4 regions of the Metabacillus litoralis genome follow, and region 3 is predicted to be linked to each of the others. Evidence: riboswitches for the same ligand, from Rfam matches in the RefSeq annotation. Region 3 holds a riboswitch; each other region holds the start of a gene.
The links. A riboswitch is a leader RNA that binds a small molecule or an ion and turns the genes downstream of it on or off. The one in region 3 is predicted to bind cyclic di-GMP.

Region 1: another riboswitch for cyclic di-GMP. It lies ahead of D9842_RS07635 (hypothetical protein); the one in region 3 lies ahead of D9842_RS18310 (hypothetical protein).
Region 2: another riboswitch for cyclic di-GMP. It lies ahead of D9842_RS18845 (amidase); the one in region 3 lies ahead of D9842_RS18310 (hypothetical protein).
Region 4: another riboswitch for cyclic di-GMP. It lies ahead of D9842_RS17000 (EAL domain-containing protein); the one in region 3 lies ahead of D9842_RS18310 (hypothetical protein).

Annotation. Positions count from the first base shown of each region.
Region 1 covers NZ_CP033043.1:1,614,221-1,618,440, reverse strand. The annotation lists gene D9842_RS07645 (DinB family protein) at 159-662, shown strand; gene D9842_RS07640 (helix-hairpin-helix domain-containing protein) at 701-1,159, shown strand; gene D9842_RS25755 (hypothetical protein) at 1,247-1,390, opposite strand; gene D9842_RS07635 (hypothetical protein) at 1,506-1,832, opposite strand; cyclic di-GMP riboswitch class I at 1,890-1,975, opposite strand; gene D9842_RS07630 (nucleotidyltransferase family protein) at 2,184-2,753, shown strand; gene D9842_RS07625 (NAD(P)-dependent oxidoreductase) at 2,835-3,473, shown strand; gene D9842_RS26265 (hypothetical protein) at 3,570-3,710, shown strand; gene D9842_RS07615 (MFS transporter) at 3,967-4,220, shown strand, end outside.
Region 2 covers NZ_CP033043.1:3,847,655-3,851,874, forward strand. The annotation lists gene D9842_RS18830 (DNA-directed RNA polymerase subunit beta) at 1-8, opposite strand, end outside; gene D9842_RS18835 (flagellar hook-basal body protein) at 21-860, opposite strand; gene D9842_RS18840 (flagellar hook-basal body protein) at 877-1,710, opposite strand; cyclic di-GMP riboswitch class I at 1,913-2,002, shown strand; gene D9842_RS18845 (amidase) at 2,044-2,934, shown strand; gene D9842_RS18850 (hypothetical protein) at 3,172-3,396, opposite strand; gene D9842_RS26050 (hypothetical protein) at 3,602-3,757, opposite strand; gene D9842_RS18855 (rod shape-determining protein) at 3,952-4,220, opposite strand, start outside.
Region 3 covers NZ_CP033043.1:3,735,462-3,739,681, forward strand. The annotation lists gene D9842_RS18305 (YifB family Mg chelatase-like AAA ATPase) at 1-1,428, opposite strand, end outside; cyclic di-GMP riboswitch class I at 1,670-1,758, shown strand; gene D9842_RS18310 (hypothetical protein) at 1,876-2,439, shown strand; gene D9842_RS18320 (hypothetical protein) at 3,133-4,220, opposite strand, start outside.
Region 4 covers NZ_CP033043.1:3,430,260-3,434,479, reverse strand. The annotation lists gene uvrA (excinuclease ABC subunit UvrA) at 1-1,148, shown strand, start outside; cyclic di-GMP riboswitch class I at 1,308-1,395, shown strand; gene D9842_RS17000 (EAL domain-containing protein) at 1,468-2,178, shown strand; gene D9842_RS16995 (methyl-accepting chemotaxis protein) at 2,387-4,075, shown strand.

The sequences.
Region 1 (4,220 bases), 2.1 Mb from region 3:
AGTGCTCTGGTTTATGAGAGTTTGTATATTTAATTAAAATAAAAGAATCTATGGATTGTCGTGTAAGGATAGATTTCATCTTCATTAGGTGTAATGATCATGTATATTAGTGTATAATAATAAGAAAAATTTTCCAGTGGAAAAGGGTGGGAGGATCTATGGAGAAGATAGAATATGAATGGGTCAAACAAACACGTCAGATTTTGTTAGATCAGTGTAGAGAACTGAATAAAGAGGATATGACGAAAGAGTTTGATTTTGGTTTTAAGAGTATTAGAGATTCTCTTGTTCATGTGGCGGGCTGCTATCATGCTTGGTTAGGCTCTTTTGTCCTTTCAGAAACATCATCTCCTTTACTTGCAAAGGAAACTATTTATAAAATGAAAATAGATGATATTCAACGCTATTTTCAACAAGCTGATGACTATGTAGAGAAAGTTTTCGAACAATTCAAAAACAAACTTGATGAGTTTATTGAAAAAGAGCCTGCCTGGAAAGCTGGCAGTGGGGCTATAAGCAAAACTCCCCATCAATTACTTTTCCATTCAATTACACACGAATCGCATCATAAGGGACAAATAGTTGCAATGTTACGTCAGCTTGGTCGTGTTCCAGAAAATACAGACATATTAGGATTGCCTGAAAAAGAATTCTCTATATAAAAATTAAGAAGGTCTGGCTGCAAAATAGGAGGAGAATAATGGGAGTATCTATTAAATTGCTTCTATCTGACGAGGAAAAATCCCAGCTTAGAAGAGTAAAAGTTCGTGTAAATGAGTTATATACTTTTGATACAGAACAAATTGCACAAATGTTGAATATATCGAACACAAGAGCTAAAGCTTTAAAAGGTTTAGCAGAATTTCAAACTGTACCCTCTATTGGTTACAAATTAGCTGAAAAATTGGTTTATAAATTAAATATTTTTTCATTAACAGAAATCAAAGATAAAAATCCTGCTGCTCTTTTTGATGAACTAGAACAAAAGTTAACTGTATGGACTGACAGCTGTGTTGAAGATCAAATTCGCTGTGTTGTTCACTATGCTAATAACCCGAAATGCCATAAGCAATGGTTTGATTTCACTGAAGAGAGAAAAGCATATCGAGAAAAAGTGGGTTTCCCTGAAAACAGACCTAAAAATGCTTGGTATACGTAATAAAAAAACGATCATTTTTCATAAATGATCGTCTTCTTTATGTAAACAAAGTACTCTTTAGTTACATCGCGTCAAATGATAAAAATCCTATTCTTCTTCTTCTCCAATGTCATTTACGGTTTTCATTACCATTTTAATCATTTGGTATCCGCGGATCATTTGATTTGCGTCTTTTGGTGTGATTCCTTCTTTTTCTAACTGCTCAACTAATTTAATCCATTCATTACTCAATTCTAATCATTCCTTAAAATTTATCAATATATGATCGTTAAAAATCGTTATAGATGCCAAAATACAAATAAAACTTTAGTATTTTATATAACGATATGCTTCAAAATATCAGTGCTTATTGGACAATTACTATTTCTCTTGAACCATTGGCTAGTTTGTTCAAATCACTTTTAGCCTTCTCGTAGTCAGTAGTAAGATGGATGATAAAGTTCATTACATTATCATATTCTCCACGTTTACGAATTTCATAGAATACTTCTGGCTTTTCATGTTCAATGATTGTCACAAATGAGACTAAACAAATTTCTGATGCTGTGCTCTTCACTCTTAGAAATTGTTTAAGAAAATTAGTAAAATAAAATGATGATTCCTTTGAATCAGGGTACCTCATTAATAATTGATTAAATTTTTTAATTGCAGCTTGTATCTCAGTATCCTTCATAATAATCCCCCCATTAATAAATGGGTTACCAATCAATCATTATTTAATCTATAAACTATTGGCAACCCGACTGTCATAGTCTTTAAGACTTTAGACTCGTAGCTTTGCGTCCTTACCTTTCGATAAGTTTGCCTTTATCAACTATATATAGGATTTTAAAGACTTTTATCCTATATTTCAACAAAATTCTACAAAATTATTATTTCTTATTTACTATATCTTACTAACATAGCTTTATGTTAAAAAAGAAAGGGATTAATTGGTAAAATGGCGAATGTAAATATCAAATAGCATGATTATTTTTGGTGATATCAAAGTTAATTTTACATATTTTTTATAGGGGTTTTTAGAATGAATGAGAAAGAAATTATTTCAATTGTACAACAGGATAAATGGATGATGGAGATTTTAAGATCTGTAAAAATGTTAGGCTTACCGGATTGGTGGATATGTGCTGGATTTATTCGCTCAAAAATATGGGACACGCTTCATCATTTTAATGAAAGGACGAGACTTCCAGATGTTGATGTGATCTACTTTGATTCTACTAATATAAATGAAGTAGAGGAAAAGATGCTTGAGGAAAAACTAAAAACCATAATGCCAGATGTACCTTGGTCGGTAAAGAACGAAGCAAGAATGCATTTAAAAAGTAATTTACCTCCATATTTATCTTCTGTAGATGCGATATCAAAATTTCCAGAAACAGCTACATCTCTTGGCTTAAAGTTAGATGAAAAAGGCCATATAAAATTAATAGCTCCACACGGAATTAATGATGTTGTAAATTTAGAAGTCAAGCCAACACCTTTCTTTCTAGAATCAAAAGAACGTGTAGAGGTTTATGAAGATCGAATAGCGAAGAAGAATTGGCGATCTATTTGGTTTAACTTAAAGATACACCATATTAGGAACGATTAAATGTTTTTATATGATATTGAGTCTTAACTTAAGCTAAAACAGAGTATAAGTGATCTTAAATTGATTAAAAGAGGGATAGTTATGGATAAGTCTTATAAGATAGCTATAATTGGTGGGACGGGGAAGGTAGGACGTTATCTTGCTTCTAGAGCGTTAGAAAACGGTTATCAAGTCCGTATGCTTGTTAGAAATCCAGCAAAGTTAAGCTTCAGAGACGAAAGGATTGAGATAGTAGAAGGAAATGTGCAAAAATTGGAGGATATTCAAAAACTACTAATAGATTGTCAAGTAGTTATTAATTCTTTTGGCCAGCCAATCAGAGAGAAACCGATTTATAGTAATGTAACGGAAATGATACTTGAGGTAATGGCTGAATTACAAATTGATCGTTATATTGGGGTTACAGGTGGCTCTTTAACTATTAATGGAGATAAAAAGAGCTTTATGAATAGAGTGGGAGCAAAGATGTTTGAATGTATCTATTCTAATATGATGACCGATAAGAAAAAGGAATGGCAAATTCTTAGCCGTAACACGTTAATTAAGTGGACACTAATTAGGCTTCCATTTATAGTTGATGGCATGGAAAAGGGATTTATAAAAGAAAATCTATTAGATATGCCGGGTACTACAATAACAAATCAAGATATAGCGACTTTTATCATTAACCAAGTTAAAAGTCTAGAGTACATACAAAAATCACCCTTTATCTCAAATTAATAAAACCGGGTATACTGATTACTTGCGAATTTAGTGTCACGAAAAAGCTACATCAAAAATGGTAACTTTCTTATTTTTGTAAAGGTGGGCTATAAAATGAATGCAATTATTCGTTGGATTGTTTTTATTTTTCTTATTTTCATTGCTTTTCAGTTGGTAAACAAAGGACTAGAATTAAGGTCGTTTGGAACAAATATTGATGGTGATGGTATCGGAATCCATTTTTTAGGATTTTAATGATAGAGTATCGGAAGGGAATATTTCTACATACGCAGTGGGCTTCTTTGTTAGTAGTATGATTACGTTGCTTGTTGCCTTTGTTTTTCTAGGAAAAACAAGTAATAATAATGGACGAAAAGTAAACAAGACCTAAAAACAAAGTACCTCTGTTATAAAAATCCCAGAACCTACACTCCGACTTTTGGACTGTTTACTCATTTACTGAATCCTCAATGGATACTCATCCGTATAAAAGGGGAAGGGGGTATCATCTTTGATAATGAAGATAAGGAAATTTTTTGGTGTCCTTTTGTTGATCATCTCAGTCATTTTTGGCGCTGTATCAATTGGATTGGGTTATGGAGAACCCGTTGTTATAACACTTATTATGTATTTAATATTAGGGATCTTCCCCTTAATTCTTGCACTTTTATTATTTAAAGGAAAATCAGCTATTAAATTTAAGGTATCTAATTTACGCTCTTTGTTTGTTAATCAAAGAGTGCGAGTATATGTATTAATCACCAT
Region 2 (4,220 bases), 110 kb from region 3:
GCTACCAATAGACTAAACTCCTATCTTACGCCGTTTATTAATCCCAGCATTTGGTCACCAAGTGTAACCGATTTTGCATTCATCTGATAAGAACGCTGTGAGATTAATAAATCGGTCATTTCCTTGGATAAGTCAACATTGGACATTTCAAGTGCCCCTTGCTCCATCGCTACATCGCCGCGCAGCTCACCTTCTAGAAACGTTAACACTTCATTTAACGGAATGCCGCCTAAATCTTTTAATCCATAACGATTGTTTCCGTTTTGGATTAACATTTGCGGGCGATCCACTTGGACAACACCGAGTTGAAATTCTTGTGGTGCTTCTGTTTGGTCATTTTGAACGGTAGAAATCGTTCCATCATTAGAAATAACGATTTTTTGAAAATCATCATTAAAACGAATTGGATTTTGATTTTCATCAAGAACCGGACTCCCATCAGAAGTTGTTAGCAATAATTGATTTGTTCCATCATTTGTTGGTGATAAGTATAATGCACCATCTCTTGTATAATTAATCTCCCCGTTAACGTCAATTTGTAAAAATTGATTAGGAAGAGTAAAGGCAATATCAAGCTCTCTGCTTGTTTGCTTCATGTTTCCTTGTGTAAAAACAAGGCTGCTGTTAAGCATAGCTCCCGTTCCCTGTCTGATTCCTAATTCCCTGCCGAAACGTTGCTCTGCAATTTCCTCCGCTCCGTTTGGCTGGTTATTAAATTGTTGACGTACAAGCTCAGAGAAAGAAGTTTCTGTTCTTTTATAGCTTTGTGTATCAATATTCGCCATATTGTGGCCGATTTGATCAAGCTGCTTTTGAAGCTGACTCATCGTATTCGTCGCTGTTATCATTGAGCGTAGCATTTACTAGTACCCCCTATTATATGCGGCCGATTTCGTTCGCGGCCTTGTCCATACTCTTATCATAAGCTTGCAATACCTTTTGATTCGCTTCAAACGAACGGTAAGCTGTCATCATATCTGTGTACGTACGTCCAACATCTACTGTTGAAGTTTCTAAGTAATTTTGTCTTAGATTATATTGAATGTTTTCGTTGTTTACGGCTGTTGGCAGTTCTTCATTATTAAATGTGCGATATAAACCATTACCTTCTTTTACAAGGTTACGAACATCCGCTTCAAAACGAACATCAATTTGCGCTACGAACTCTCCATCCGCAATCACTTCTCCATCAGGCGTTACCTGGAATTCACTAGACTGAATGGAGATTGGCTGCCCAGTTGTAGATAAAACCGGATTCCCACCAGAAAGAAGGATCCCGTTATTATCCCGTGTGAAATGTCCATTACGAGTATAGCGCTCTTCTCCTGCTTGATTTTGAACCGCAAAAAACAAAGCACCTTTTACATTTGTTTCTGCATTTAAGGGAATAATCTCTTCTAAAAGAGCTACATCCGAGTACAAGCCAGTCTCTTTAAGACCACCTTGTGAAAAAGTACTTTGTAGTTCTTGGACATAAGCACCTGTGTTAATCGAACCAATTGGTGTGACTTGACCAAATCTTGAACCATTTGTTGTTGGTACTGATTTATTTTCCAATCTATTTAAAAGCATTTCGGGAAATGCGCGGACACTTGCTTGATCCGCTTTATAACCCGCTGTATTGGCATTAGCCATATTATTTGAAAGCATTTCAGTACGTCTTTGCTGTGCAAGCATTCCTGCTGTTGCTGTATATAAACCTCTTAACATCTGTACACCCACCTTAGTCACATAGTTGTTACCGTACAAATGAATTCTTTTCGACAGAATTCCCTATCATTTATTATAAAGGACATTGGCTGTTTTCTCATTACATTTTTTCAGAAATTACCTGTTATATTTTAGGGAAATAATAATGATAGGAAACCACTCCTATATCTTTTTACCGGACAAGCCCTTATACTGAAGAAAAATCTGAAAAAGGCAAACTTGTTGAAAAGCAAGGACGCAAAGCTATGGGCCTACCCAATGTATAACATTGCACGGCTGCCAAGCTGCCAGGCTCCTTTTTTGGGCCATGGGGCTTATGAAAAGGAGAGGCAAATGATGAAAATGAAGGTTGTACTTCTGACATTACTATTTTTATTAGGATCTCAACTAGGAGGTCTAGCTTTGAATCATAAAGCACAAGCTGAGGGTGCTCCAGATTATTCAACATGGCTCTGGGATACGAGTAAAATTGTGTATGACCGTGAAGCTACATTGCAGTTTTTAGAAGCAAAGCAAGTATCACATGTGTTTTTGCAGATTGACCGTAGTATTGATGTTGCCTACTATCACACTTTTATTAGTGAAGCTGCAAAGCTAGGTATGGATGTTTACGCGTTAGATGGAGCACCAAATTGGGGTGCTAACAATAAAGCCTTTTTGAACTTTTTAAATTGGGTTGGTAATTACCAGAACGGGGCAGCTGCTGGTGAGAAGTTCGCCGGAATTCACCTTGATATTGAGCCATACTTAACAGAGCAATGGACAACAAACTATAGTGCTGCTGTTCTGAAATACCAAGGAGCCATTTTAGCTGCAGCTAATACCGCATCAACATTAGATATCAGCCTCGCTGTTGACATTCCGTTTTGGTTTGATGAAATGAACTTCCGTAACAAGCACGGAAAAGGAAACCTAGCCGAATGGGCGTTGAAAAATACAGATGAAGTGACCATTATGGCCTACCGCGACAAAGCCGTTGGTCCGAATGGCATTATTGAATTAGTGAAATATGAGATGGATCTGGCTGTGTTGCTTAATAAAGATGTAACGATCGCAGTTGAAACGATGAATCTTGGTAGCAGTGACGGATTTTTAACGTTTTTTGAAGAAGGTCAGGCCGAAATGAATAATCAGCTAGGACTTGTTTTAGATCAATATCAGGATTATTCAAGTTTTGGTGGGTTTGCTGTGCATCATGTTGGTAGTTGGATGGAGTTGGAGTAGGGATTGGGATTTGGGCGTGGATTCACTTAGGTGGGTTCATGCTTTTTTTGTGGGGTTTTATGGGATGGGGGTGTAGGAATCATGTGGCGATGAAGACCAGTTTGCTTAATTTGGATCTGTGAGTGGGTCTTCATGGCGTGAATGAAGACCATTTCTTCTCTTGTTTTACTCTGGGGTGGTCTTCATTATCAGGATGAAGAACATCTTCCTCTTCTTTTACTCTTGGATTGGTCTTCATTAACGGGATGATAACCATCTTTCTCTTCTTTTGCTCTTGGGATTGTCTTCATTAGCTACATGATGACTATTTTCCTCTTGTTTTGGTCTTGGGATGGTCTTCATTTCTGCATGATCACCATCTTCCTCTTCTTTTGCTCTTGGGATGGTCTTCATTTCTGCATGATCACCATCTTTCTCTTCTTTTGCTCTTGGGATGGTCTTCATTGCCGGGATGATAACCATCTTCCTCTTCTTTTACTCTTGGGATGGTCTTCATTACCGGATGATGACCATCTTTCTCTTCTTTCGCTCTTGGATTGGTCCTCATACCTTAATGAACGACACTACTCTCTTCCACCGCTCCTGTTTTGTCGTTCATAACCCCGATGAACGACACTACTCTCTTCCACCGCTCCTGTTTTGTCGTTCATCACCCCAATGAACGACACTACTCTCTTCCACCGCTCCTGTTTTGTCGTTCATACCCACGATGAACGACACTACCATCTTCCACCGCTCCTGTTTTGTCGTTCATAACCCCAATGAACGACACTACTCTCTCCACCGCTCCTGTTTTGTCGTTCATAACCCCGATGAACGACACTACTCTCTTCCACCGCTCCTGTTTTGTCGTTCATACCCACGATGAACGACACTACCATCTTCCACCGCTCCTGTTTTGTCGTTCATCCCAATATAAATATTTCCACCTAACCTACCCCAGCAAAAAAGTCTCATAGAACTAACAATATAAACAAGACAAAAAAAGAGCCTGTACACACAGGCTCAAAAGTTTACTTATCCAAATTTTTTGCGTGGAAGTTTGTCCATGTTGTCAAGCATAATTCCTGTTCCGATTGCAACACAATCCATTGGTGATTCTGCTACTAATACTGGGACTTTTAATTCTTCTGCTAGTAGCTGATCAAGGCCGTTTAGAAGGGCTCCGCCACCTGTTAAGATCACGCCGCGGTCGATAATGTCGGCTGATAGTTCTGGAGGAGTGCGTTCTAAGACACTCTTAGCAGCTTGTACAATCGCAGCAACTGGTTCACGAAGTGCTGATT
Region 3 (4,220 bases):
TGCGATCGTTCTGGCTAAGCGAAAAATTTTGATTTGAACGCGGTTACTCCAGAGATTTTTATTTGCCTCCTGCATTATTATTTTTTGCTGTTTATCTATCAAAGGGCTGGTTTTAATTAATAAATCATAAGGGACTTTTGCATTTGTAACCTGTTCTTGATACCGAGTAAATTGCATCTCCCTCGCCCTTTCTACACGCCCCCGCATTTCCGAGGATGTTTCTTGCTTCCCTGTGACCTGATTGAGATTAACAGAATTCAACGAAAGCAGGATATCCATTCGATCATAAACAGGTCCTGATAAACGATTGCGATAACCTTTTATTTGTTTTTGAGTACATGTGCAATAGTGAGAGGCAGAGCCGAGGTAACCACATGGACAAGGATTCATAGCCCCGATGAGGATAAAAGAAGTAGGATATATAACGGTTGAGTGCACCCTGCTAATAGTGACCTTTCCCGTTTCTAGAGGTTGACGAAGCATATCTAAGGTTTTCTTTGTAAATTCAGCCATTTCATCTAGGAAAAGAACACCATGGTGAGCAAGTGAGATTTCACCTGGCTTTGGATAAGAACCACCACCAATAATCGCGATGGAAGAGGCAGAATGATGTGGATGTCGAAATGGGGCCATTTGGGGATCATACAGTCTCTCGTTTGTGAGTTGATATAAGCTTATTACTTCTAATTGAGCCGACTTACAAAGTGGTGGAAGAATGGATGGAAATGTTTCAGCAAGCACTCTTTTTCCGCAACCAGGTGGATCGCTCATGAGAACATAGTGACCTCCAGCAGCAGCTATTTCTAGTGCTTCTTTTGTAAATTGATGACCTATGATGTGGGAAAAATCCTTTTGATGGTCATTGAATGAGGGTTCCTGATTAGGAAAGGGTGTAAATGATGGTAACGGTGTAGGAGCCTCGCCAGATAGGAGCTTAACTACATCATGAACATGTTGAACAACAACACACTCGATTCCGTTTAACATATCAATCGGGACACGTGGATCGTATGGAAGAAAAACTTTCTTATACCCCAATTTTTTAGCAGCAATTAACGCAGGCAGCATCCCCTCAACCCTTTCAACCATCCCATCTAGCGACAAAATCCCGATGAACATGGTGTCGGGCGGAATCTGTTCCTTTATATAATTCTTTTCCTTAAGAATTCCTATCGCAATAGGCAAATCAAACAACGGACCATTTTTCTTCTGCTCTGATGGTGATAAATTGACAACTACCTTCTCAGCTGTCCCTGAACTAACAATCGCTCGAATCGATGATAATACACGTTCCTTTGACTCTTTTACAGAAGCATCTGGCAGTCCGACAATGACCATTGACTCCACTCCGGGGCGAACTTGTACTTCTACTTGAACTCTATAACCTTCTAAACCTCTTAAACTAACACTTGAGATTTTTATTGTCAAAGGCATGGCCTCCTTATATCTTAGTATTATTTAATGGGAAAAATGATGAGGTGATACTGTTGGGGAAATAAGACCGGATATATGAGTTCATTTCGACATTATCTGGGGAAATCCTGCAGAATATTTACTAATTTAAATTTTTTATACGATAAAATAACTTTAATCTATAGAGGCAAGTATATAAAGGGTAAGAGGTCTGTTCCTTTATTACTATAAATGATATAATGCTAAAGTATTAAAAAAATATTCACGGCAAACCAATTGAAAGATTGGGACGCAAAGCTACGAGTCTAAGGTGGTTTAACCCACTATGATCGTCGGGTTGCAAAACATCTATAAATCTAATTTCTAGAGATTATATGAAGCATGCAACCTAACGAGGAAATCTGTTAGGTTTTTTTATTTAGTTTTTTTTAAGTATTACAATTGATTGGAGAGAAGATTTATATGGCATCAAAAGATGAACTATTATCAGAAATTCAACATTATAAGGAGGTAGTTACACAGTATACTAAGCTCCACACAGAGTATCAAGATTACTACGTAAATCCTATGATTGGAATTAGTATCAAATCAAGAATCTTTATTATATTTATAAGTTACTTTATTCTTGCATTTACCTCATTAGATGATGGTTTGAAAGCAATTATTCTATTTGGTTTAATTTATTTGTTGTTTATTGCACCAAAATTAAGTGTAAAAAGAAGAGTGAAAAAGAATAAAACGAGGATTAACGAATTACAAAGGCTCATGAATGAAATTGAAGAGGATATTAACCCTATACATATCCCGAAAACATATATTAATTATTATGCGTTAACAAAGTTAGAATCCTACTTAATTAATAAAAGAGCAGATTCTTTAAAAGAGGCTTTAAATTTATTTGAACAAGAAAAACGCCATGATCAACAAATGAAAGAAATTAATATCGTTCAGCAAATGCAAGAGATAAATCTTAGAAAGTCTAACGAAGCTGCAACATTAGGTTGGATAAATTTATTAAGACGATAAAGGAATAGAAATATATAGCTGTTTCGGACAGATTCTTTGTCTAGGCTTTATTCAATTTTCATGTTCACATTTCCTTATTACATAAGTAGCCCTGTCTCAATAGAGTCAGAGCTATTTGTATTTATTTGAATTCTATAGGATTCTTATTAGATTCCACCATTTCCAAACCAAATAGTATGTAAGTAACCTATTTACTATGTTCATCTATCATCTATCAAATTTAACAAGAGCTGCTTGATCTACAAAATAACCTCCACCAACTTGATACATTCCATATTCCACAGAATATACCCTTGCTGTTTGTCTTGGATTAAACTTTTTATATAAAGTCATGGAGAAAAATTTTAAAAGTATAATCCTTTCATTCACTACCAAAAGATCTTTCGCCATACAACGAAAGACTTTTAAGAGTTTTTATATTTAGTACTATTTATTTAAGAAGCCGAAACTTTTCTCCTTTTCCTACCAAAACAAAATAAAAGAATGCATACAATCATTGTTCATTGCCTCAAACATCCTCATCATATATTACATATTTTATTAGTAGCTGAGTTCATTTGATAAAATAGAGAAAAAGCCAACAATAAAAGTTGGCTTTTCTGTCGATAATCATCCTTCTTGTCAGCAATTTTAGACCGAGACAAGAAACCTGTCCCTCTGTCCCCATTAAATCGGGACACGGAACCTGTCCCCCTAGCGATCTAGTTGAATATTAGTGTCAGGCACTACATAATATCCTCCACCAACTTGATATTTTCCATCCTCCATACCATACACTCTTACGGTTTGTCTTGATGGGAACCTCTTAAAGAAGTCACCATCAGGTGTATAGACATACATGTATGAACTTTTTGCCCACACATGTCCATAATAGTAGAGTGTATCCTTTGCACTACCTTTAAGAACATAATAGCCGCCACCTACCTGATAACGGTCATTTTCTATTTCGTAAACCTTTAATCCCTCACCCTTTTTTAGTTTACGGTGAACTTTGCCGTTTGGATTGTATAGAGCCATGCCATCTTTTTGGATTAATACACGACCTATCCATGGATATTCATCAGAAGATGTTGTTTCTTTCACGCTTACCTCTACTTCATAGGGAAAGCTCGGCAAGGTATGTGTAAGAAACTCAGAAACCTCTAAGAAATACGATCCTGCCTTAAGCGTTACTTCATTTACACGATCTTTCCCTAATGATGGTATATCGTTAATCAAGTAGTCGTTAAAAACATCTTTACCTAACGAGTCATAAATCCTTAATGTTCCATAACTATTTGGATATTTTGCATGTTTTATAATAATCGTACTATCCTTTTGGAGGGTGAATTTATATGTATCACCATCATCTGTTCTTGGATGAGTTGAAAAGAATCCCTTGTAACGCTTATTAAGCTCCATTTCGGTTGCTATATCCCAGGTATCATTATCTTCCTTCTCATAATAATTACTAGTTTCAAATGAAACACTAAATTGATATGTAACGTCTAGATCAGTTGTACCAGCAGCTAATTCAAGATAATAGGTACCTGCAGGCAATCCCACTTGACCAATTTCATCCTCCATCACGCTAGGTTTAGATACATAATTTAAATACTCATTATTCACCTTACCATTTGTTAACAAAACGGAAACTGATCCATTCACATGTTTACTATCTACATTAACCGTTACAAGCCCACTTGTAGGTAATTCTATTTTATAAACATCTTTAGGATCCCTCCTAAAATCATCATCAGCAAATGTAGATTCATATTCTTTGTTTAACTCTATCGCTGTCG
Region 4 (4,220 bases), 310 kb from region 3:
CTGAAGAAGTCATGAGTGATGAAAACTCATTAACAGGTCAATATTTATCAGGGAAAAAGTTTATTCCTTTACCATACGAGCGTAAAAAACCTGATGGCCGATATATTGAAATTAAAGGTGCAAAAGAAAATAATCTGCGTAATGTGAATGTGAAATTTCCGCTAGGGATGTTTATCGCTGTTACTGGTGTTTCAGGATCAGGTAAGAGTACATTAGTCAATGAAGTACTGCATAAATCTCTAGCGCAAAAGCTCCATAATGCTAAGGCGAAGCCAGGTGAGCACAAAGAAATTAAGGGAATTGAACAACTTGAAAAGGTCATTGATATTGATCAATCACCGATCGGTCGGACACCGCGATCCAATCCTGCAACATATACAGGTGTATTTGATGACATACGTGATGTGTTTGCAACAACAAATGAGGCAAAGGTTAGAGGCTATAAAAAAGGCCGCTTCAGCTTCAATGTTAAAGGTGGACGTTGTGAAGCCTGCCGTGGAGATGGAATTATTAAAATTGAAATGCACTTCCTACCTGATGTGTATGTCCCATGTGAAGTTTGTCATGGGAAACGATACAACCGTGAAACATTGGAAGTTACCTACAAAGGGAAAAACATTTCTGATATCTTAGAAATGACAGTCGAAGATGCAGTAACGTTTTTCGAAAATATTCCTAAGATTAAACGAAAGCTGCAAACGATTTTTGATGTAGGCCTTGGTTACATTACTCTTGGTCAACCCGCAACGACACTTTCCGGTGGGGAAGCACAGAGGGTGAAGCTTGCATCAGAACTGCACCGACGTTCAACAGGTAAATCACTCTACATCCTTGATGAACCGACAACTGGCTTACATGTTGATGATATCGCAAGACTCTTAAAAGTTCTTCAACGCCTAGTGGATAATGGTGATACCGTTCTTGTCATCGAGCATAACCTTGATGTTATTAAAGGTACCGATTATATTGTTGATCTTGGTCCTGAAGGTGGAGACAAAGGTGGTCAGATCGTAGGCTTTGGTACACCAGAGGATATTATGAATAACGAACAATCTTATACAGGTAAATATTTAAAGCCAATTATAGAGCGCGATCGTGAGCGAATGAGAAATCTGATTAAAGAAAAAGAAGAAGTAGCGCAAAGTTAATTTGGTTAATTTGAGGTAGAGGCTGAATGATATGTTCAGCCTCTTTTTCTATTTTTAATAACTAAGAAGTAGAGTTAATATAGTAAATGGGAAAAATGTCATTATTTGTCGAACGGTTGGTGAAATTGTAATAATTTGTTGTGGTATAATAGACCTACAAAATGATAAAGGCAAACTTATTGAAAGATAAGGGCGCAAAGCCAAGGACCTAAGGTAGATCATCTACTATGGTAGCCTAGCCGCCGGAGAATATTTTACTATTGTAAAGTGAGCGAGTATTCTTCTCGTTCACTTTTTTTCTAACAAAGGGGGGATTTACGTGACGATCAACGAAGGAAACATCTATCATCATTTTCAACCTATTTTTTCATTAAAGGATAAGAAAAGGATTGGTTATGAGGGACTTCTAAGATCTACTGATTTTTCTAATCCGGAATTATTTTTTCAACAAGCAATCATAAACAATCAATTATATCAACTAGATACTCAGTCCGTTTACAAAGCTCTTAAAATGTTTCGCCCGAATGAATCAAAAGAAAAGCTATTTCTAAACATTTTTCCATCAACTATTTTCCATCATGAATTTCTGGATTTTATAAACAAGCTAGCTACAGAAAAGTTGCTATCCAGTCGAACTATCACATTTGAATTATCAGAGGTTGAGACTGTTAGAGATCTTGCACAATTAAAAGAGAGAATTGCTATTTTAAGAAATTATGGTATTAGTATTGCATTTGATGATGTAGGAAAGGGTAAAGCGTATATACAAGATATTATTGAGCTTGACCCCGAATATATAAAACTCGATCGCTATTTTTCCCAAGATTTGCACCGGTCAGAAAAAAAACAAGCATTTATCTATTTAATATTAGACTATTGCAGACGATATAATAATACTGTCATTCTCGAAGGCATAGAAACAGTGGAAGACTTACAGATAGCTCAAAGCCTATCCGTTCCATTAGGCCAAGGTTTTTTACTAGGGAGACCGCAGTTATTAAGCAATTATGCTGATGTTAGTAATGGCTAATCAAAAACTTAAGAATGAAGTAAATATTAGGAAAGAATAGCGACCCTGTTACTTTATAATATTTAGTTTTGTATAAGGAAGAGATATTGGTATAAGGGTAGCGATCCTGCCACTTGCTAATAACGCGTTTAATTCCAAGATGTACATGCTTGGATTAAAGGTGTTTTTTTGTTTTTTACTAAATCAGACAAAAGGAGATATTTACATCATGAAATTAACAATCAAACGGAAATTAATAGGAAGCTTCCTAATCGTCTCATTGATCTTTGGGATCGCTTCATATGTGTCATATTCCAATATGAAGCAGTCAAATGAATCATACAATTATATTGTTGAAACTGTTACTGAGATACGTGCAATTACTCAATCGATTCAAACCGATTCAGCGCAACAATCTGGATATTATCGTGCATTTTTGCTATATGGTGATAATAGCTATCGAGACAAAATGAATGAAGCAAATGATCGTATTAATGCGGCAATTTTAAAAGGGAAAGAATTATCCACTTTGCAGGAAACGGTTGATCGTTTAAATTCAATTGAGAACTCGAATATTGAGTTTAGAGAAAAGGCAAATCAAATTCTGGATGAAAGTTTGGTTGATAAAGAGAAAGCTATTGATAAGGGACTAGCGCAAATTGTTCCTATAAGCACTCGTCTAACAGAAGATACCCTTTCAATGCATAATTGGTTAAAAGAAATATTAGATGTTCGATATAAGGAAACACATGAATCATCAGATAACGCAAGAGTGAAAGTAGTGATTTTAAGTGTTTTTGCCCTATTATTTGCTATTGCATGTGGTGTTGTTATTTCCATCTTCATATCACGACCTGTTGTAAAATTAGGAAACATGGCAAAGCAAGTAGCAGCTGGAGATTTAAACGTCGAAAAATTAAAGATTAAGAGTAGAGATGAAATCTATTATCTAAATGAGTCTTTTGAACAAATGACAGATAACTTAAAAGAAATGATTAGTTCGATTTATACAAGCTCTGATCAAGTAGCGGCATCAGCAGAGCAATTGAATGCAAGTGCGGAACAATCAAGTAGAGCATCAGAAACTGTTTCATCTGCAATTCAGGAGATTTCAAGTGGGGCTGAAGAAACCACAACAAAATTAGAAAGCAACACAACTTCATTACAAGAGGTTTTACAAGGAATTCAACATATTTCTGAAAGCTCAGCAAATGTGTCTGAACTATCACGACAAACAACAAAAGAAGCCGAGGAAGGTGGAACGTTTGTTGAAAATAATTTGGCACAAATGAAGTTTATCTCTGAGTCTATTAGTCGTTCAAACGAAAAAGTGACCTCATTATCAAAACGATCAAAAGAAATTGGCTCGATATTAGATGTGATCAGCGGTATTGCTGAACAAACAAATTTATTAGCCTTAAATGCAGCGATTGAAGCAGCTAGAGCTGGTGAGCATGGTAAAGGTTTTGCTGTTGTTGCAGATGAGGTAAGAAAATTAGCTGAGCAATCACAAGTGTCTACAAAAAGTATTGCAGAGTTAATTGCCTTAGTCCAAAAAGATACTGATGAATCAGTGAACATCATGAATGAAGTTGTCACGAATGTTGAGGAAGGGGTAAAAGTATCAGAACAAACATCTGATAAGTTCACGCAAATCCTTTCTAGTACAAGAAATATGACACCACAAATTGAACAGGTAACAGCAACTGTTCAACAAATATCGGCTAGCATTGATGAAATTACCAATTCAGCTATGGAAATATCTCAACTCTCCCAAGCTAATGCGGCAAGCTCTGAAGAGGTAGCAGCTTCAGCTGAAGAACAATTGGCTTCGATGGAAGAAATTGATGCATCAGCTCAAGCTCTTGCGCAAATGGCTGAGGAATTAAAGGTAGTTGTCAATAAATTTAAATTATAATTTAGCAGTAGATAGGAAAATAGTGAGATAAAAAGCAGCTTCTAAAAATGGTATAATATAACAAGTTACTATGCAGGGGTTGGGCTGCGGTGGTTACTCCCGGGGCAGATCGGGGGTGATGCCTTGTACATCACGCGTGAAGAGT